DNA from 3 places in the Paucibacter sp. M5-1 genome. Region 1 is predicted to be linked to each of the others. Evidence: predicted binding sites of a transcription regulator. Region 1 holds the regulator's gene; each other region holds the start of a gene.
What was found. The regulator FNR, encoded in region 1, switches genes on or off when oxygen is low (the NO sensors DNR and NnrR bind a similar motif). The targets are predictions, from matches to a motif close to TTGATNNNNATCAA.
Positions count from the first base shown of each region.

Region 2: a site for FNR is predicted at 4,827-4,840, ahead of cyoA (ubiquinol oxidase subunit II). Genes of this name have one in related genera too.
Region 3: a site for FNR is predicted at 2,042-2,055, ahead of O5M90_RS06940 (phenylacetic acid degradation protein PaaY). Genes of this name have one in related genera too.

Region 1 covers NZ_JAPZLM020000001.1:5,644,920-5,651,664, reverse strand. Annotated here, with positions in the region: gene icd (NADP-dependent isocitrate dehydrogenase) at 1-305, opposite strand, end outside; gene O5M90_RS26670 (sulfite exporter TauE/SafE family protein) at 410-1,114, opposite strand; gene hemN (oxygen-independent coproporphyrinogen III oxidase) at 1,117-2,526, opposite strand; gene fnr (fumarate/nitrate reduction transcriptional regulator Fnr) at 2,706-3,440, shown strand; gene O5M90_RS26655 (hypothetical protein) at 3,442-3,690, opposite strand; gene O5M90_RS26650 (hypothetical protein) at 3,690-3,944, opposite strand; gene ccoG (cytochrome c oxidase accessory protein CcoG) at 3,978-5,432, opposite strand; gene ccoP (cytochrome-c oxidase, cbb3-type subunit III) at 5,448-6,368, opposite strand; gene O5M90_RS26635 (cbb3-type cytochrome oxidase subunit 3) at 6,358-6,519, opposite strand; gene ccoO (cytochrome-c oxidase, cbb3-type subunit II) at 6,532-6,745, opposite strand, start outside.
Region 2 covers NZ_JAPZLM020000001.1:2,571,744-2,578,488, forward strand. Annotated here, with positions in the region: gene O5M90_RS12075 (SURF1 family protein) at 1-610, opposite strand, end outside; gene cyoD (cytochrome o ubiquinol oxidase subunit IV) at 656-1,048, opposite strand; gene cyoC (cytochrome o ubiquinol oxidase subunit III) at 1,045-1,668, opposite strand; gene cyoB (cytochrome o ubiquinol oxidase subunit I) at 1,683-3,674, opposite strand; gene cyoA (ubiquinol oxidase subunit II) at 3,706-4,767, opposite strand; gene O5M90_RS12100 (MFS transporter) at 4,873-6,183, shown strand; gene O5M90_RS12105 (PEP-CTERM sorting domain-containing protein) at 6,188-6,745, opposite strand, start outside.
Region 3 covers NZ_JAPZLM020000001.1:1,498,761-1,505,505, forward strand. Annotated here, with positions in the region: gene paaK (phenylacetate--CoA ligase PaaK) at 1-716, opposite strand, end outside; gene paaI (hydroxyphenylacetyl-CoA thioesterase PaaI) at 713-1,150, opposite strand; gene O5M90_RS06935 (enoyl-CoA hydratase-related protein) at 1,157-1,969, opposite strand; gene O5M90_RS06940 (phenylacetic acid degradation protein PaaY) at 2,113-2,724, shown strand; gene O5M90_RS06945 (TIGR03915 family putative DNA repair protein) at 2,702-3,520, opposite strand; gene O5M90_RS06950 (putative DNA modification/repair radical SAM protein) at 3,517-4,761, opposite strand; gene O5M90_RS06955 (YbdK family carboxylate-amine ligase) at 4,817-5,938, opposite strand; gene moaA (GTP 3',8-cyclase MoaA) at 6,156-6,745, shown strand, end outside.

The DNA.
Region 1 (6,745 bases):
CCCTTGATCGAGACCACATACTCGCGCAGCACCTCCAGCGTCTCGGCCGGCAGCCACACATCGGGGCCGTAGACCTGGGTGGCCTTCTCGCCGGCATAGATCTCCATCCAGTGGATCTTCTTCTGGCCGCCGTAGGCCTTGGCCACCGCCGCATCGACCACCTTGATCATCACCGGCGTGATGTCGAAACCGGTGCCATCGCCCTCGATGAAGGGAATGATGGGCTGATCGGGCACATTCAGGGAGAAGTCGGCGTTGACGGTGATCTTCTGCCCGCCCTCGGGCACCTTGATGTGTTGATACATGTGTGGTCTGCTCCGCGCAAAGCGCAAGGGGGTGAAACGACTGAGGCGCCGATTCTATGCCGGCAAGTCCGGCGACGGGCTCAAGTCTTATATAAGTGTTGGGCTCAGAAAGCGCGGCCGCACCAGTCGGCGATCTGCACCCAGACCCCATGGCCCAGCGCGAAAACCGAGGCCGCCGCCAGACCCAGCCCGGCCAGCCGGATCGCCCAGACCAGGCCGCCCTCCCCGACGCCGAACAGGCGGCGCAACAGCGCCGGCCCGAGCACCAGGCCCAGGCCGGAGCCGGCGGCGAAGGCCGTCATCACCAGCGCCCCCTGCGCCGGCCCCGAGGCCAGCGCCGCCACCACCAGGGCCGACTGCAGCAGGCCGCAGGGCCAGGCCAGCCAGCCCAGGCCGCCCAGCAGCGCGCGGGTGGGTCGCCCCCCGCCCAGCGCCGCCTGGCCGGGCCGCAATCCCGCCAGCGACACGCTGGTTTCGCGCGACACCCGCTGGCCGAGGTTTTCCAGCCAGGCCGGCTGGCGCCCGCGCCACAGCAGATAGAGCCCCAGGCCCAGCGCCGCCAGATGCACCATCAGCCACAGCGGCCGCAGCACCGCGGTGGCCTGACCCAGCTGCGCGGCCCAGCCGACGCTGGCGGCCGCCAGCGCACCGCCGGCCGCATAGCTGAGCCAGCGGCCGAACTGGAACGAAGCCATCGCGCGCGGCGCGCCGCCGCTCAGGCCGGCGCAGGCCGCGCCGCACATCGCCAGGCAATGGGGGGAACCGGCCAGGCCCATCAGCAGGGCCGAGCCGGCAAGCGCTGCATCCATGCTCAGATGATCTTAGAAAAGCGCTCTCTTGTGCGATCGGCCTGCAGATAACGGTCGAACACCATCGCGACGGCCCGCACAAAGTACCAGCCCAGCGCCGTCACCTCGATCGCGTCCGGCGTGATCGTGACCATGCCGGCCTGCTGCAGCGGGGCCAGCCGCTCCAGTTCGGGTCGGAAGTACTCGCCCACCTTGATCAGATGGGCCAGCTCGATCGACTCGAACTCGACCCGGCCCTGGCACATCAGCGCCATGATCATCGCGCGGCGCAGCAGGTCGTCGCGCGTCAGCGCCAGGCCGCGCACCACCGGCAGTTGGCCCTGGCGCAGCGCGTCGTAATACTCGGGCAGGGTCTTGGCGTTCTGGCTGTAGGTGGCACCGACCCGGCCAATGGCCGAGACACCCAGCCCGATCAGATCGCAGTCGGCCTGGGTGCTGTAGCCCTGGAAATTGCGGTGCAAGCGCCCCTGGCGCTTGGCCACCGCCAGCGAGTCGGTCGGCAAGGCGAAATGGTCCATGCCGATATAGCTGTAGCCCTGGGCAATGAAACCGCTGATCGCCCCCGAGAGCATGTGCAGCTTGTCGGCGGCCGGCGGCAGCTGGGTGATGTCGATGCGGCGCTGCGGCTTGAAGCGTTGCGGCAGATGGGCATAGCCGTAGAGCGCGATGCGGTCGGGCCGCAGCGCCGCGACCTGGGCGACGGTGCGGGCAAAGGACTCGGGCGTCTGCAACGGCAGGCCGTAGATCAGGTCGACATTGGTCGACTCGAAGCCCAGCGCGCGGGCCTGGCTCATCAGGCTGGCCACGCTGTCAAAGCTCTGGATGCGGTGCACCGCCTTCTGCACCTCGGCGTCGAAGTCCTGCACGCCGAAGCTCAGCCGGTTGAAGCCCAGGCTGCGCAGATGCGCCAGGCGCTGCTCGGTGACGGTGCGCGGGTCGACCTCGATCGAGATCTCGGCGCCGGCCGCCAGCTTGAAGCGGCTGCGCAGGTCCAGCATCAGCTGGCTCAGCTCGGCATCGCTCAGAAAGGTCGGCGAGCCGCCCCCCAGATGCAGCTGCGACACGGTCTGCGCACGGCCCAGATGGGCCAGTGTCAGGTCCATCTCGGTGTTCAGGGCCTGCAGATACTCGCCGGCGCGCTCATGGTGGCGGGTGATGACCTTGTTGCAGGCGCAGTAGTAGCAGACCGATTCGCAGAACGGCACATGCACATAGACCGACAGCGGCGTGCCGCCACCGACCAGCGAGCCGCTGGCGCGCTGGGCCAGCGCCTGTTCGTACTGGGCCACCGTGAAGGCCTCGACGAAGCGATCGGCGGTCGGGTAGGAGGTGTAGCGCGGGCCGGCCACGTCGTAGCGACGCAGCAATTCTTCGCTGATTCCGAGAGCTGTGGCAGTGGTGCTGTTTGGCATGTCCGCCACTGTGCCAAGCCTAGCTGGCGGGCATTTGACCTGCATCAAGCTTGCTGCGCATGGCCCCGACAACAATCACGACAACCTTGAGGAACATCATGCTGACACCCCTCCACTCTGCGCCCACCCCGGACACCGGCGAAGCGAGCGGCTGCCCCGGGCAGACCATAATGCGCGGCATGAGCACCGCCCCCGCCATCAAGATCGAGCCCTTCAAGGTCGCCTGCTCCAGCTGCAATCTGCGCGAGCTGTGCCTGCCGGTGGGTCTGTCCAAGCCCGATCTGGAGCAGCTCGACAGCCTGGTGGCGACGCGCCGCCAGGTCGCGCGCGGCGACACTCTTTTCCGTTCCGGCGATGCCTTCCAGTCGCTCTATGCGGTGCGCACCGGCTTCTTCAAGACCTGCGTGTCCTCCGAGGACGGCCGCGATCAGGTCACCGGCTTCCAGATGGCCGGCGAGCTGCTGGGGCTGGACGGCATCAGCAATGACCGCCACAGCTGCGATGCGGTGGCGCTGGAGGACTCCCAGGTCTGCGTGATCCCTTACGATCAGTTGGAGGAGCTGTCGCGCGAGTTCACCGATCTGCAGCACCAGTTCCACAAGATCATGAGCCGCGAGATCGTGCGCGACCATGGCGTGATGCTGCTGCTGGGCAGCATGCGGGCCGAGGAGCGCCTGGCCGCCTTTCTGCTGAACCTGACCCAGCGCCTGCAGGCGCGCGGCTTCTCGGCCTCCAGCCTGGTGCTGCGCATGACGCGCGAGGAGATCGGCAGCTATCTGGGCCTGAAGCTGGAGACCGTGTCGCGCACCTTCTCGAAGTTCCAGGAAGAGGGTCTGCTGGACGTCAAGCAGCGCCAGATCCAGATCCTCGACCAGGCCGGGCTGCAGCGCCTGGTGAACAGCAGCAACTGCTGATTCAGCGCAGGTCCTGCGTGGCCGGCGGCAAACCAGCCAGCCATAGGCTCAGGGCCGAACTCAGCCCGGTCACGATCCAGAAGCCCAGAAAGCCCAGCGTGTAGATGCTGGTGCCGGACAATGTGCTGGCCTCGGCCAGCGCGGCCGGATCAAGCAGGCTGAAGACCAGCACCTCCAGCAGCCCCGCCATCAGGAACGAGGGCCACAGGGCCGCCATGACCAGGCGCGAGCGCCGTGAGGGCTCGTCCATCAGCGCCCCCCGGTGGCCGCATGGTTGCGGGCCTTCATTGCCGGGGTCTGCGCCGAACTCGGCGCCGCATCACTGCCGGCGCTGGCCTGGACCGGCACCACCTCGATGACCGGGTCGGGATGGGTGATCGCCAGACCCAGGGTCACGAAGGACGCGACGACGACGACGCTGGGCCCGCCGACCACCAGCCACATCATGTATTCGCGCCACCAGGGGCGCTGCACTTGGCTGCTTTGCGCTTGCGTTTCACTCATCGATTGCTCCTTCGGGACGGTGGTCGGCCACGCTCAGCGCGGCACGACAAAGGTGGACTTCTCGCTCAGCGCATAGGCGGCCTGGCCGGCCGCACCGGCTTCACGCTCGATGCCGAAACGGATCTCATGGGCGCCGCTGCCGGCCTGGGCCGCGCTCTGCGGCGGCACCCGCAAGGCCACCGAGACCCAGCGGGCCTCGGCGGGCCCGACCTCCAGCCGCACCGGCTGCGCGGTGGCCAGCCCGGGCAGGCCCTCGGCCGCGATGCGGTAGTGCTGCACGGCCTCGGTGGTGTTCATGATCTGCAGCCGGTAGACGTTTTCGATGAAGCCGTCGTCGACCAGGCGCGCCAGCGCGCCGCGATCACGCACCACATCGACCTTGAAGGGCGCGCGCAGCGCCAGGCTGGTGAACAGGCCGGCGGTGATCAGCAAGAGCACCGCGCCGTAGATCAGCACCCGTGGCCGGAAGATGCGCAGCAGCCTTTCGCGGCGGCTCAGATGCTGGGACAGGCCGTTCTCGGTGTCGTAGCGGATCAGGCCGCGCGGATAGCTCATCTTGTCCATCACGCTGTCGCAGACATCGATGCAGGCGGCGCAGCCGATGCATTCGTACTGCAGGCCTTTGCGGATGTCGATGCCGGTCGGGCAGACCTGCACGCACAGGGTGCAATCGATGCACGAGCCCAGGCCCAGCGCGGCCGGATCGGCCTTCTTGCTGCGCGAGCCGCGCGGCTCGCCGCGCTCGGCGTCGTAGCTGATGATCAGCGTGTCCTTGTCGAACATCGCGCTCTGGAAGCGCGCATAAGGACACATGTATTTGCAGACCTGCTCGCGCATATAGCCGGCATTGCCATAGGTCGCAAAACCGTAGAACAGGATCCAGAACCATTCCCAGGGACCCAGGCCCAGGCTCATGACCTCCTGGCTCAGCATCTTGATCGGCGTGAAGTAGCCGACAAAGGTGAAGCCGGTCCACAGCCCGATGGCGATCCAGGCCGCCTGCTTGCCGCCCTTGCGCAGCAGTTTTTCGGGGCCCCAGGGCGCTGCATCGAGCTTGATGCGCTTGGCGCGGTCGCCCTCGAACTTCTGCTCCACCCACATGAAGATCTCGGTATAGACCGTCTGCGGGCAAGCGAAGCCGCACCACAACCGCCCCGCCACCGCAGTGAACAGGAACAGCGCATAGGCCGAGATCAGCAGCAGCCCGGTCAGGTAGATGAAGTCCTGCGGATAAAGGACCAGGCCGAGGATGTAGAAGCGCCGCGACTCGAGGTCGAACAGCACCGCCTGGCGGCTGCCCCAGTCCAGCCAGGGCAGTCCGTAGAACAACAGCTGCGTCGCCCACACCAGCACCCAGCGCCAGGTGGCGAACCAGCCGCTGACGGCACGCGAGTAGATCTTCTGCTGGGCCTGATAGAGCGACACCATCTCGATGGCGGCATCATCGGCCGCCACCAGAGGGATGACCTTGCGCGGAGGGCTATCCATGAGTGGCTGGATCGCTTACTTGGCCGCCACCGCAGTGGACGAACGCGACAGGCCCCAGACATAGGCGGCGAGCACGCGGACCTGCTCGGGGCTGAGCCGCTCGCCATGGGCCGGCATCATATTGTTCTTGCCGTTGTTGATGATGGCGACGATGGCGTCCTCACCCCAGCCGTGCAGCCAGATCTTGTCGGTCAGATTGGGGGCACCGAGGGCCTGGTTGCCCTTGCCGTCCATGCCGTGGCAGGCCGCGCAGACGCCGAACTTGCTGCGCCCCAACTGGGCCGCGATCGAGTTGTGCGCGCTGCCCGACAGGCTCAGCACATAGTTGGCCACATTGCGCACGTCCTCGGGCTTGCCCAACGCCGCCGCCATCGGCGGCATCACGCCGTTGCGGCCCTTGCTGATGGTCTCGATCAGGGTCTCGTGCTTGTCGCCATAGAGCCAATCGCCATCGGTCAGGTTCGGAAAGCCCTTGCTGCCCTTGGCGTCGGAGCCATGGCAGCCGGCGCAGTTGTTGGCGAACAGGCGCTCGCCGATGCCCATGGCCTGGCCGTTCTTGGCCAGTTCCTCAACCGGCATCGCGTTGAACGGGGCGTAGACCGCCGCCAGCGCGGTGCGCGCCTTGGCCTGCTCGGCCTCGTACTGGCCGGTGCTGCTCCACTTCAGCGTGCCGGCCGCGCTGCCCAGGCCCGGGTAGAGGGCCAGATAGATGCCGGAGAACAGCACGGTCAGCACGAACAAGCCCATCCACCAGCGCGGCAGCGGGTTGTTGAGCTCCTTCAGGTCCTCGTCCCAAACATGGCCGGTGCTGTTGTCATTGGCCATCACCTTGCGGCGGCTGGCGATGATCAGCAGGAACAGGCACAGCAGCAGGCCCGCGATCGTGCTCGCGGCCACGAAGATGGACCAGCCGTTGGAGAAGAAATCACTTGTCATTGGGCTCTCCCATCTCGCCTTGCAGCGGCAGCTCGGCGATCTCGTCAAAGGTGCGCTGGTCGCGCTTTCGGCTGTAGACCCAGGCCACGATGGCCAGGAACATCAGCAGCAGCAGCAGGGTCACCGCGCTTCTCAGGGTGTTGATATCCATGCGCCTTCTCCTTTACTTGACGGCGGTGCCCAGCACCTGCAGATAGGCGATCACGGCGTCCATCTCGGTGCGGCCCTTGACAGCCTCGGCCGCGCCGGCAATCTCGGCATCGCTGTACGGTGCGCCGAGCAGGCGCAGCGCCTTCAGCTTGCCCGGCATCTCGGCCGGATCGACCGTCGCGGTGGCCAGCCAGGGGTAGGCCGGCATGTTCGACTCAGGTACCAGA
Region 2 (6,745 bases), 3.1 Mb from region 1:
CGGTCAGGCCGGGCCGGGGCCAGGCCATGGTGGCGGCGGGGTCGTCGGCACCGGCGTCGATGAAATAGGGCGCGACCGGGCCGGACAGGCCCTGGGCGGCGGCAATGGCCGCGACATCGCGCGAGTACCAGCGGCCCGCGGCCGCGTCGTTGCGGCGCAGCAGGCTGCCGCCTGGTTCGCTCAGGCGCAGCAGGCCGGTGATCTGCTGCGGGCCGGGCGGCTGCTCGCGGCCGGCCGGATCGCGCTGCTCGGGCGGCACAAAGCCGCGGTTGACCAGCAGCCAGAAGCCCGCTCCGGCGGCCTGCTCTGCATCGACCCACAGCGGCGTCAGCACCCAGTAGCCGCTGCCCAGCGCGGTGCTGGCCCAGACCTGGACCTCGCGGCCATGGTCGAAGCGGCCCTGCACGCGCAGGCGGCGGTATTCATGCTCGGCGCGGTTCAGCGAGGGCCAGGCCTTGCCGTCAGGCGAGGGCGCGGCCACCGGCGCGGCGCTCAGGCGCTGCTCGACGCGCGCGATCAGGTCCTGCTTCCAGGCCAGGCGCTGCAGCTGCCAGACGCCCAGGGCCAGCAGGCCTGCAAACAACAAAGCCGCGAGCAGCAACAGCGCCACGAGGGCGCCGCGCCGGCGCGGCCGAGGAGCGGATGCCGTCACGGATCAGGGCATGTTGCGCATATCGTGCACGGGCATCATGTTCTCGTTCAGGTGGAACATCACCCAGATCGAACCGGCCAGCATGATGACGACCAGCACGATGGTGAAGATCAGCGCCAGCATCGACCAGCCGCCCTCGATCTTGGCATTCATGTGCAGGAAGTAGATCATGTGGACAACGATCTGCACGGCCGCGAAGCCGAGGATCACGAAGGCCGTCAGGCTCGACGAGGGCAGCACCTTGCCCATCACCAGCCAGAAGGGGATGGCCGTCAGCACCACCGACAGCAGGAAGCCGATCACATAGCCTTTGACGGTGGCGTGATAGGCGGCGCCGTCATCGTGATGGTCGCCGTGGTGATCGTCGTGGTGGTGGTCGCCGTGTTGCTGACTCATGGCAGCACTCCCATCAGATAGACAAAGGTGAAGACGCCGATCCAGACCACGTCCAGGAAGTGCCAGAACATCGACAGGCACATCAGGCGACGCTTGTTCTCGACCGTCAGGCCCAGCTTGTTGACCTGCACCATCAGCACGATCAGCCAGATGATGCCGAAGGTGACGTGCAGGCCGTGGGTGCCGACCAGCGTGAAGAAGGCCGACAGGAAGGCGCTGCGCTGCGGCGTCGCACCCTGGGCGATCAGGTGGTGGAACTCATAGAGTTCCAGGCCCAGAAAGGCCAGGCCGAACAGGCCGGTGATCGCCAGCCAGGCCAGCACGCCCTGCTTGCGGCCGTGCTGCATCGCGATCATCGCCAGGCCGTAGGTGATGGACGAGAACAGCAGCATCGCGGTATTGACCGCGACCAGTTGCAGGTCGAACAGATCGGCGCCCGAGGGGCCGGCCGCATAGCTGCGGCCCAGCACCGCATAAACCGCGAACAGCACCGCGAAGATCAGGCAGTCGCTCATCAGATAGAGCCAGAAGCCCAGCAGCGTGCCTTGCTGCGGATGGTGATCGCCGTTGTCGTAGAACACCGGCGCGCCGCCGGCGGTGAGCGTGGGAGAGGTTTGCATGGTCAGGGTCGCTCTCAGGCCAGGGCCGCCAGGGCCTTTGTGCGGGCGTCTTCGCTGCGCGTCACCGCATCGGCGGGGATGTAGAAGTCGCGCTTGTAGTTGAAGGTGTGGACGATGGAGGCGATCACGGTCAGCGCGAAGCTGAGACCGGCCACCAGCCACATATGCCAGACCATCGCGAAGCCGAACACCGTGCACAGCGCCGCGATCACGAAGCCGGCGGCCGTGTTCTTGGGCATGTGGATGGCCTTGAAGCCGGCGGTCGGGCGCTGCGCGCCGCGCTGCTTCATATCGTGCCAGGCGTCGAGCTCATGCACGACCGGCGTGAAGGCGAAGTTGTAGTCCGGCGGCGGCGACGAGGTCGACCACTCCAGCGTGCGGCCACCCCAGGGATCGCCCGTGTGGTCGCGCAGCTGCTCGCGGCGCATATAGCTGACCACCAGCTGGATCAGGAAGGCCGCGATGCCCAGCGCGATCAGCACCGCACCGAAGGCGGCGATCTGGAACCAGATCTGCAGCGAGGTGTCTTCGAAGTGGCTCATGCGGCGGGTCACGCCCATCAGGCCCAGCACATACAGCGGCATGAAGGCCATCCAGAAGCCGACCAGCCAGAGCCAGAACGAGGTCTTGCCCCAGAACGGGTCGAGCTTGTAGCCGAAGGCCTTGGGGAACCAGAAGCTGATGCCGGCGAACAGGCCGAACAGCACGCCGCCGATGATGACGTTGTGGAAGTGGGCGATCAGGAACAAGCTGTTGTGCAGCACGAAGTCGGCCGGCGGCACGGCCAGCAGCACACCCGTCATGCCACCGATCACAAAGGTCACCATAAAGCCTATGGTCCACAGCATAGGCACCTCGAACTCGATGCGGCCGCGGTACATCGTGAACAGCCAGTTGAAGATCTTGGCCCCGGTCGGGATCGAGATGATCATCGTCGTGATGCCGAAGAAGCTGTTGACGCTGGCCCCCGAGCCCATCGTGAAGAAGTGGTGCAGCCACACGAGGTAGGACAGGATGGTGATCACCACCGTCGCGTAGACCATCGAGGCGTAGCCGAACAGCTTCTTGCGGCTGAAGGTGGAGACCACCTCCGAGAAGATGCCGAACACCGGCAGTATCAGGATGTAGACCTCGGGGTGGCCCCAGATCCAGATCAGGTTCACATACATCATGGCGTTGCCGCCAAGATCGTTGGTGAAGAAGTTGGTGCCGACGTAGCGGTCCAGGCTCAAGAGCACCAGCACGGCCGTCAGCACCGGGAAGGCGGCGACGATCAGCACATTGGTGCACAGCGAGGTCCAGGTGAACACCGGCATCTTCATCATCGTCATGCCAGGCGCCCGCATCTTGATGATGGTGGCGATCAGGTTGATGCCCGATAGCGAGGTGCCGACGCCAGCGATCTGCAGGGACCAGATGTAGTAGTCCACCCCGACGCCGGGGCTTTGCAGAATGCCCGACAGCGGCGGATAAGCCAGCCAGCCGGTGCGCGCGAACTCGCCGACGAACAGCGAGATCATCATCAGCACCGCGCCGCTGGTGGTCATCCAGAAGCTGAAGTTGTTCAGGAAGGGGAAGGCCACGTCGCGCGCACCGATCTGCAGCGGGATGAGGTAGTTCATGAAGCCGGTCACCAGCGGCATCGCGACGAAAAAGATCATGATCACGCCGTGCGCCGTGAAGATCTGGTCGTAGTGGTGCGGCGGCAGGAAGCCGGCGTTGTCGCCAAAGGCCATGGCCTGGTGGGCGCGCATCATCAGCGCATCGGCAAAGCCGCGCAGCAGCATCACGATGCCCAGCACCATATACATGATGCCGATCTTCTTGTGGTCGATGCTGGTGATCCAGTCGCGCCACAGCGGGCCCCAGACCCGGTACTTGGTCATCACGGCCAGCAGCGCCGTGCCGCCCAGCAACACCATCGCGAAAGTGGCCCAGATGATGGGGTCATGGGGAATCGCATCCGGGCCGAGGCGGCCGAACAGGAGCGTGTTGAAATCTTGCATGGAGAGGGTCTCGCTCTGTATCCGGTTCGCGTCAGGGCTGGCTGCGCGCGAGGCTGAAGTCGCCGGCGTTCTCGGGTGTGCACAGCGCGGCCACATAGCTGCGCTCGGCAATCCCGTCGCCAGTGCGCCAGGTCTTGCTCGACAGGCCGTCAATGCTGCCCTTGCCCAGGCCGCCGGCGGCGTCGATCGCCATCATCTGGGCCATGCACATCTTGCTGCCGTCGACGCAGCGGTTCAGGATCGCGTCGTACAGGCCCGGGGCCACCGTCGCATAGCGGCGCACCGGCTCGCGCGCGCTGGGCTGCTCCAGCTGCAGATAGTCGGCGCGGGTCAAGGCCTGACCCTCGGCCTTGTTCTTCTGCACCCACTGCTCGAAGCCCGCCTCGGACAGGCCGTGGAACTTGAAGCGCATGTGCGAGAAGCCATCGCCGCTGAAATTGGCCGAGAAGCCCTCGAACGCACCGGGCTTGTTGATCACCGCATGCAGCATGGTCTGCATGCCGGGCATCGCATAGATCTGGCCGGCCAGCGCCGGGATGTAGAAGGAGTTCATCACCGTGGACGCGGTGATCTTGAACTGGATCGGCCGGTCCACCGGCGCGGCCAGCTCATTGACCGTCGCGATGCCCTGCTCGGGGTAGAGGAACAGCCACTTCCAGTCCAGCGCCACGACCTCGACCACCAGCGGCGCCTGGCCCTGCGGCACCGGCCGGCCTTCGGCGATGCGGTCCAGCGGGCGGTAGGGGTCGAGCTTGTGGGTGCTGATCCAGGTGATCGCGCCCAGCGCGATGATGATCAAGAGCGGCGCGCCCCAGATCACCAGCTCCAGCCGGGTCGAGTGGTCCCAGTCGGGGCTGTAGGTGGCGGACTTGTTGTTCTGGCGATAGCGCCAGGCGAACAGCAGGGTCAGCGCGATCACCGGCACGATGATGATCAGCATCAATATCGTCGAGGTGACGATCAGCTGCGCCTGCTGCTGGGCGATATCGCCCGAGGGTTTCATCACCACCATATTGCAGGCGCCCAGCGGCAGGGCCAGGGCCAGCAGGCCCAGTCGTGCTAAGGTGGTGTCGACTAAAGGTTTTGGGGACATCGGGAATACCAGACCGGCGGGAAAACGCTAGTTGCGCATCGGTCGGAAATGTATCTTGATTGACCCAAATCAACGATAGGACATTTTGTCCAAGGCAAGCGAGACATGGCCAGCAGTAACACCCTCACCCATCCCGGCATCCAGGGCACCGAGCCCGAGCACAGCCTGGCGCCCGGCGATATCGCGGTCGGCGTCGTGATCGGCCGGGCCTCCGAGTATTTCGACTTCTTTGTCTACGGCATCGCCTCGGTGCTGGTCTTCCCGGCGGTGTTCTTCCCCTTCGCCGACCGGCTGGAGGGCACGCTGTACGCCTTCGCGCTGTTCGCCTTTGCCTTTGTGGTGCGGCCGATAGGCACGGTGGCCGGCATGGCCATCCAGCGCCGCTGGGGCCGCAGCGCCAAGCTGGCCTCGGCGCTGTTCCTGCTGGGCTGCTCGACCGCCGGCATGGCCCTGCTGCCCGGCTATCACAGCCTGGGCCTGGGCGCGATCGCGCTGCTGGCGCTGTTCCGCATCGGCCAGGGCCTGGCCCTGGGCGGATCCTGGGACGGCCTGCCCTCGCTGCTGGCGCTGAACGCGCCGGAAAACCGCCGCGGCTGGTATGCGATGCTGGGCCAGCTCGGCGCGCCGCTGGGCTTTCTGATCGCCTGCGGACTGTTTGCCTACCTCTGGGGCAGCATGTCCGAGCACGACTTCCTGGACTGGGGTTGGCGCTTCCCCTTCTTCGCCGCCTTCGCGATCAATGTGGTGGCGCTGTTCGCGCGGCTGCGCCTGGTGGTCACCCATGAGTACGAGCGCGAGCTCGATGCCAAGGAGCTGGAGCCCTGCGATGTCGGCGAGTTGCTGCGCAGCCAGGGCAGCAATGTGCTGATCGGCGCCTTTGCCGCGCTGGCCAGCTATGCGCTGTTCCACATTGTCACGGTGTTCCCGCTGTCCTGGATCATGCTGTTCTCGGAACGTCCGGTCGGCGAGGTGCTGGTCGTGCAGGTGATCGGTGCGCTGCTGGCGGCTGGCGCGATGCCGCTGTCGGGCCTGCTGGCCGACCGCATCGGCCGGCGCCGCACCCTGGGCATGCTGGCAACGGCCATCGGCGTGTTCAGCCTGTTCGCGCCGCTGCTGCTGGATGGCGGCCGGGCGGGCCAGGATGCCTTCATCCTGCTCGGCTTCGTGCTGCTGGGGCTGAGCTATGGCCAGGCGGCCGGCGCGGTGACGGCCAACTTCCTGCCGCGCATGCGCTACACCGGCGCCGCGCTGACGGCCGATCTGGCCTGGCTGATCGGCGCCGCCTTCGCGCCGCTGGTGGCGCTGGGCCTGTCGGCCCGCTTCGGCCTTGCTGCCGTCACGCTCTATCTGCTGTCGGGCGTGGCCTGCACGCTGCTGGCGCTGCGCGCCAACCGGTTGCGCAACGCCCGCGACTGACTCATCAGCCCGCTGCCTGGCGCGCCCGGCGCCAGCCCAGCAGGGTGAGGCCCAGGGCCAGCAGGGCCCAGCTCTGCGGCTCGGGCACCGGCGCCGTGTTGCCGAAGCCCTCGCCATAGTCAAAGCCGCTGCCCGAGCGCAGGTAGTAGCTGGCCGGGTCGAGCAGCGCACCGCTGACACCGTCGTAGAGGCTCAGGCCCATGAAGCTGGCGGTATTGCCGTAGTCGGCGCTATAGCTGCAGCCCCCCGACGGCGCCGGCAGATTCGGGGGCAGCGCCGACAGCGTGAACAGGCACTGCGACCGCAGCGCCAGACGCCATTCCACATCGAACTGATAGTTCCCGAACTGCGGCTTCGGGCCCAGCCTCATGCTGAAACCGGTGGCGCTGACATCGAAGATGCCGCTGCTGGCCAGCGTGCTGCGCGTCTGGCCGCCGGCCAGCACATCCTGGGTGGCCCAGGTACGCTCGGTGACCAGCAGGCCGTGAGGGCCGACGACCATCGCCAGCTCGGCCAGGATGTCCAGCCGGTTGCCATACTCTGTATTGGTCTCGATGCGCCC
Region 3 (6,745 bases), 4.1 Mb from region 1:
TCGACCGCGTCGATGCCGGCCTTGGCCTCGATCTCGCGGCGCATCGCCTCGGTCCAGGGCTCGGCGCCGAAGATGCCGACCTTCAGCGAGGACTCGCGCGCATCCAGGCCCTGGCGATTGAACTCCTCGATGATCACCTGCATATAGCTGGGCGTGACCATGATGATGTCGGGCTGGAAGTCCTGGATCAGCTGCACCTGCTTCTCGGTCTGGCCGCCGGACATCGGAATCACCGTGCAGCCGGCGCGCTCGGCACCGTAATGCGCACCCAGGCCGCCGGTGAACAGGCCGTAGCCATAGGCGATGTGGATGATGTCGCCGGGCCGGCCGCCCGAGGCGCGGATCGAGCGGGCCACCAGATTCGCCCAGGTGTCGATGTCCTTGGCGGTGTAGCCGACCACGGTGGGCTTGCCGGTCGTGCCCGATGAGGCATGGATGCGCGAGACCTGCTGGCGCGGCACCGCGAACATGCCGAAGGGGTAGTTGTCGCGCAGGTCCTTCTTGGTCGTGAACGGGAACTTGGCGATATCGGCCAGGGTCTTCAGATCCGAGGGATGCACACCCTGAGCATCGAAGGCGGCCTTGTAATGAGGCACGTTCTCGTAGGCATGCTGCAGGCTCCACTTCAGGCGCTGCAACTGCAGGGCCTGCAGCTCATCCAGGCTGGCGCGCTCGATAGGCTCCAGATCGCCGGGGGCGGGCGTTTTGACGGTCATTCAGAAACTCCTTGAACGATGGGCTTGCCCTTGATCCGGTAGGACTTGCCGCGAAACACGGCCACCAGTTCCTCGCGCTGGTTGCGCACGGTGATGTCGTAGACACCGGTGCGCCCGGCCAGATGCACTTCCTCGCCGACGGCGGTCAGCCGGTCGCCCAGCTTGCCGGGCGCGACGATGTCGACGCTGAATCCCGAGGCCACGGTGAGCTCGTTGTGCGAATTGCAGGCGAAGGCAAAGGTCGAGTCGGCCAAGGTGGTGATCAGGCCGCCGTGGCAGATCTCAAAGCCGTTGAGCATGTCCTCGCGCACCGTCATGGCCAGCGTGGCGCGGCCGGGAGCGATGGACAGGATTTCCATCCCGAGCGCCTTGCTGGCGCGGTCGTTCGCGAACATCGCATCGCGCACGGCTTCGGCAATTTGTTGGGCATCCATGGGCTGTCAGCGGTCCGTGAACGTGGGCTTGCGCTTTTGCAAGAAGGCGGCCGTGCCTTCCAGATAGTCGGGGCTGAAGCCCAGCCGGCTCTGCAGCTGCGACTCGTTCTTCAAGGCCGACTCGTAGTCCATCAGCAGGCCGTCGTCCAGGGCCCGGCGCGTCGCGGCCAGGGCCTTGACCGGCATCTGCGCCAGCTTCTGCGCCAGCGCCTGGGCCGTGGCGGCCAGCTCGGCATCGGGCACGGCGCGGTAGATCAGGCCCATGGCCACAGCCTGCGCAGCCGGCAGCTTGTCGCCCAGCAGCGCCAGCTCCAGCGCCTTGGCACGGCCGACCAGGCGCGGCAGCAGCCAGGTGCCGCCGCAGTCGGGCACCAAGCCGATCTTCGAGAAAGCCTGGATGAAGCTGGCACCCTCGGCCGCCAGCACCAGATCGCAGCTCAGCGCCAGGCTGGCGCCGGCGCCGGCCGCAACGCCGTTGACTGCAGCGATCACCGGGATCGGCATGCCGCGCAGGCGCAGCGCCAGCGGGATGTAGTAGTTGTCGAGCAGATGACCGATGTCCTTGGGTGTCTCGCCCGGTTCCAGCGGCGGCTTGATCAAAGGGTCGGACAGATCCTGGCCGGCGCTGAAACCGCGCCCCGCCCCGGTGATCACGACACAGCGCACCGTGCCGTCCTCGGCGGCGGCCTCCAGGGCCTGGCGCAGCTGCACCAGCAGCGCGGTGGTGAACGCATTCAGCGCCGCAGGGCGATTCAGCGTCAGGGTGCGCACGGCGCCCTCTTGGCTGATCAGCAGCAAGGCCTCGGTGGTGGCTGTCATCGTGTTGGTCTCACTCCATCGCTGTCGGCCAAACACTCTTGACCGACCGGTCGGTAGATCGTAAGGTGCAGCTTGATTTGGCGCAAGCCCAAGATTCAAGGGTTATCCCGAACTCACCCAACCTACTGCCCGGAGACAGATCCATGCCCTGCTATGCCATCGACGGCGTCACCCCGGTTGTCCATCCCAGTGCCCACGTCCACCCGACGGCTGTGCTGATCGGCGATGTGATCGTCGGACCCGGCTGCTATATCGGCCCCTGCGCCTCCTTGCGCGGCGATTTCGGCCGCATCGTGCTGATGGAGGGCGCCAATGTTCAGGACACTTGCGTGATCCACGGCTTCCCGAAGTCGGAGACCGTCGTCGAGGCCAACGGCCATATCGGCCATGGCGCGGTGCTGCATGGCTGCGTGGTGCGGCATGACGCGCTGGTCGGCATGAACGCGGTGGTGATGGACGAGGCCGAGGTCGGGGCCTGGAGCATCGTCGCGGCCTGCGCTTTTGTGCGCGCCGGACTCAAGCTGCCGGAGAAGTCGCTGATCGCCGGGCTGCCGGCCAAGGTGATGCGGCCGCTGAGCGAGGACGAGCTGCGCTGGAAGAAGGAAGGCACCGAAACCTACCAGCAGCTGACCCGGCGCTGCCAGGCCAGCCTGGTCGAGGTGCCTCCGCTGGCGGCCGAAGAGGCTGACCGGCCGCGCCTGCCGGATTCCAACTACGGCAGCTTGCAGGCGCTCAAGGGCGGCGCATCGGCTTGATGCGCCGCGCCGGCGTCGGCTGAGCCTCCACCATGGCCTCGCTGCGCGCCTGCGCTGCGGCGGCCAGCGGGGCGATCAGCGCCGCCTCGGGCAGGTTTTTCCAGTAGCGGCGCGGCATCTCCTTGGCCATCATCGCGAGCTTGAGCCGGGCCGGGTTGAAGATGTTCTCGTAATAGGTCAGCCATAGCGCCGCGCCCGGATCGGCCGGCGGCAGGCCGCTGCGGTCCACGCCGGGGCCGGTGTGCAGGCGCTCGCCGTCCCATTCGATCGAACGCTCAGGCGTGAAGATGGCCCAGCGCATCTGCGCGAAGCGGCGCACGAAGAACGGGGCATTGGCCTCGACCACATGGTGCTCGGGCTCGAACCAGGCGATATGGCGCAGCGCCTCGCCCTCACCATGGGGGAAGAAGCGCACGAAGGCGCGCATCTTGTGGATCTCGCGCCCCACCTCGCGCGCCAGCTGGGCGGCGGCGCGGCGGTCCGGGTCGAGCTCGTCCCGTCGCAAGACCTCGTCGCGCTCGTTCACCAGCCGCCACAGCAGCCTGTAAAGCAGATGAAAGCGGCCGGGGTCGCGATGCAGCAGCGCGGACTCGCACAGCGGCGCCATCCAGGCCGGCACGCAAAAAGGCTTCGCGGGAGCGTCGTCGATGACGACCGCATCATCGGCCCACAGCCCTGGTGTGCCGCGCTCGGTCCGCCAGACCAGCTGATCGGGGGCGACGCCCCGCGTCAACAGCTGGCGCGCCGCGCGCCTGAAACCGTCGATATCGGTCGGCCCCTGAAGGCTGACGATCATGCGAACAGCGCCTGCTGGTGCGGCACCGGCGCCGCCCGCACGGTCGCACCGGGCCTGTGACCGTCGACGCACACGAACGGCAACACCTTGCCCGGCGACACCCGCAGCGCCCTCAGATCCTCGGCACGCAGCCGCCGCACGCGGCGCGCCTGCAGCAGCTTGTCCACCGAGCCGACGCCCAGGCCCGGCACGCGCACCAGCAGTTCGCGCGGCGCGGCATTCAGATCGACCGGGAAGCGTTCCGGATGCGCCTGCGCCCAGGCCAGCTTGGGATCGACATCCAGGCGCAGCAGCCCGTCATCGGCCGCGATGATCTCGCGGTGCTCAAAGCCGTAAAAGCGCATCAGCCAGTCGGCCTGGTAGAGCCGGTGCTCGCGCATCAGCGGCGGCGCGGTCAAGGGCAGGGCCTGCGATGCATCGGGAATCGGACTGAAGGCCGAGTAGTAGACGCGCCGCATCCGGTACTGGCCGTACAGCGCGGCGCTGCTGGCCAGGATGCTGCGGTCGTCGCTGGCGTCGGCGCCGACAATCATCTGCGTGCTCTGGCCGGCCGGCGCAAAGCGCGGCGGGGTGGCCGCGCGCGGCGCGGCGCCCGGCAGCGCGCGTACCGGCGCCGGCTTGGCGCCCTCCTCGCGCGCCTGATCGATATGCAGCTTCAGCCGGCCCATCGAGCGGCGGATCGCACCGCCGTTCTTCTCGGGCGCCAGCGCCTGCAGCCCCTGCTCGGTGGGCATCTCGATATTGATGCTGAGCCGGTCCGCATAGCGGCCGGCGCGCGCCAGCAGTTCGGCGCTGGCATCGGGGATAGTCTTCAGGTGGATGTAGCCGCGGAAGTCATGGGCCTCGCGCAGCCGGCGCGCCACCTCGACCACCTGCTCCATCGTGTGGTCCGGGCTCTTGATGATGCCGCTGGACAGGAACAGCCCTTCGATGCAGTTGCGGCGGTAGAAGTCCAGGGTCAGGTCCACCACCTCCTCGACCCGGAAGCGCGCCCGCGCCACATTGCTGGACGAGCGGTTGACGCAGTACAGGCAGTCGTACTGGCAGTGATTGGTCAGCAGCAGCTTCAGCAGCGAGATGCAGCGACCGTCCGGCGCATAGCTGTGGCAGATGCCCATGCCCTCGGTGGAGCCGATACCGCGCCCGCCCAGCGAGTCGCGCGAATCGCTGCCGCTGGAGGCGCAGGAGGCGTCGTATTTGGCGGCGTCGGCGAGGATGGCGATTTTGCGGTTCAGGTCCATGGCGCAGGGGATGATAACTGTTTAAATATACAGTATCCATACCGCCTGCAGACACTCAATCCTGGGCCCAGCGCTCGCAAGAAGCCTTCACGACGGCCGGCAGATCCAGGCCCTGCTCCTCATGCAGGCCGCGCAGCCATTGGGCATCGCCGCCCCGCTGCGCCACCAGCATGGCCAGCTCGGTCAGCGCCGCCACCGCACCCAGGCGCTCGGCCGTCGGCATCAGGGTCTGCAGCAGGGCCGCCAGGCTCTCCGCCAGCGGCTGCTGGGCGCCGCTTTGCGGGCAGACCAGCACCGCATCGAGCCCGAAGCGGCAGGCCTGGAAGCGGTTGTAGCTATAGACCAGTTGGTCGTCGGCATGCGGCTTGATCGGCTTGTCTTGCAGCAGCCAGGCTGCCAGGCACTGCGCGAAGCCGGCCAGCGCCGCCGCACGCCGCACCGTCAGCGGCGTGTCCAGCACCCGGATCTCTATGGTGCCGAACTCGGGCTTGGGCCGGATGTCCCAGTAGAAATCCTTCATGCTGGCGACGATGCCGGTGCGCTCCATGCGCGCGAAGTAGCGACCGAAATCCTCCCAGCGCAGCTCGAAGGGCGCGGTGCCCGACAGCGGGAAGGCCAACACGGTGTTCAGCCGCGCCGACTGGAAGGCCGTGTCCGCTCCCTGCACATAGGGCGAGGACGCGGCCAGCGCGATGAAGTGCGGCACATAGCGGCTCATCGCCTGCAGCAGCCACAGCGCGCTGTCGCCGTCCGGGCAGCCGATATGGATGTGCTGGCCGAAGACCGTGAACTGCTTGGCCAGATAGCCATAGAGCTCGCTGATCTGCAGGAAGCGCGGCTTGTCGTAGATCTGCCGCTCGGTCCATTGCTGGAAGGGGTGGGTGCCGCCGCCGCAGATCGCGATGCCCAGCGGCTCGGCCTCCTTCAGCAGCGCATCACGGGTGAAGCTCAGCTGCTGCAGCAGCTCGGCATGGTTGGCGCAGACACCGGTGCAGACCTCGATCATCGAGAGCGTGATCTCCGGCGTCACCGCGCCCGGCAGGCCGGCGTTGTCCAGCCGCGCCAGCAGCTCGTTGGCGGCCGGCATCAGATCACCATCGGCCGGATTGATCAGCTGCAGCTCCAGCTCCACACCCAGGCTGAGCGCCTGGGATTTGGCAAAGTCTTGCAAAGGCATGGCGCCCTCCTCTCATCGAATCAACAGGCTTCACTGTAGGTCGCCTGCGGCCCCGCACCGCCCGGCCGCAGCCGGGTCGCGGCCTTGTCCTACAGCGCCCCGGCCGCCACACCTACGCCCCACCTACGCCCTACCCAGCCCTGCTGTTCCTGCCCCAGCGCAAGCCCGGGCAAGACCCCGGCACACGGCGGGGCCGGGTGCAGGGCAAAATGCCCGCATGACCGACCGCGTGATACCTCTGCTGGACCAGCGCTTCGCCAGTCCCCGGCTCCCCGTGCCCGAGCATCCGCAGGCCCCCACCGGCCTGCTGGGCGACGCGCTGGGCCGGCCGCTGCGCGATCTGCGCATCTCGGTGACCGACCGCTGCAACTTCCGCTGCAGCTACTGCATGCCCAAAGAGGTGTTCGACAAGTACCACGAGTTCCTGCCGCACGCCGAGCTGCTGAGCTTCGAGGAGATCACCCGCCTGACCCGCTTGTTCGTCGCCCATGGCGTCAGCAAGCTGCGCCTGACCGGCGGTGAGCCGCTGCTGCGCCGCCATCTGGAGCGCCTGATCGAGATGCTGGCCGAGCTGCGCACGCCCGAGGGCGCCGCGCTGGACCTGACGCTGACCACCAATGGCTCGCTGCTGGCCAAGAAGGCCCGCGCGCTGAAGACTGCGGGCCTGCAGCGCGTCACCGTCAGCCTGGACGGGCTGGACGATGCGGTGTTCCAGCGCATGAACGATGTCGGTTTCCCGGTGGCCGAGGTGCTGCGCGGCATCGAGGCCGCCCAGGCCGCAGGCCTGGGGCCGATCAAGGTCAATAT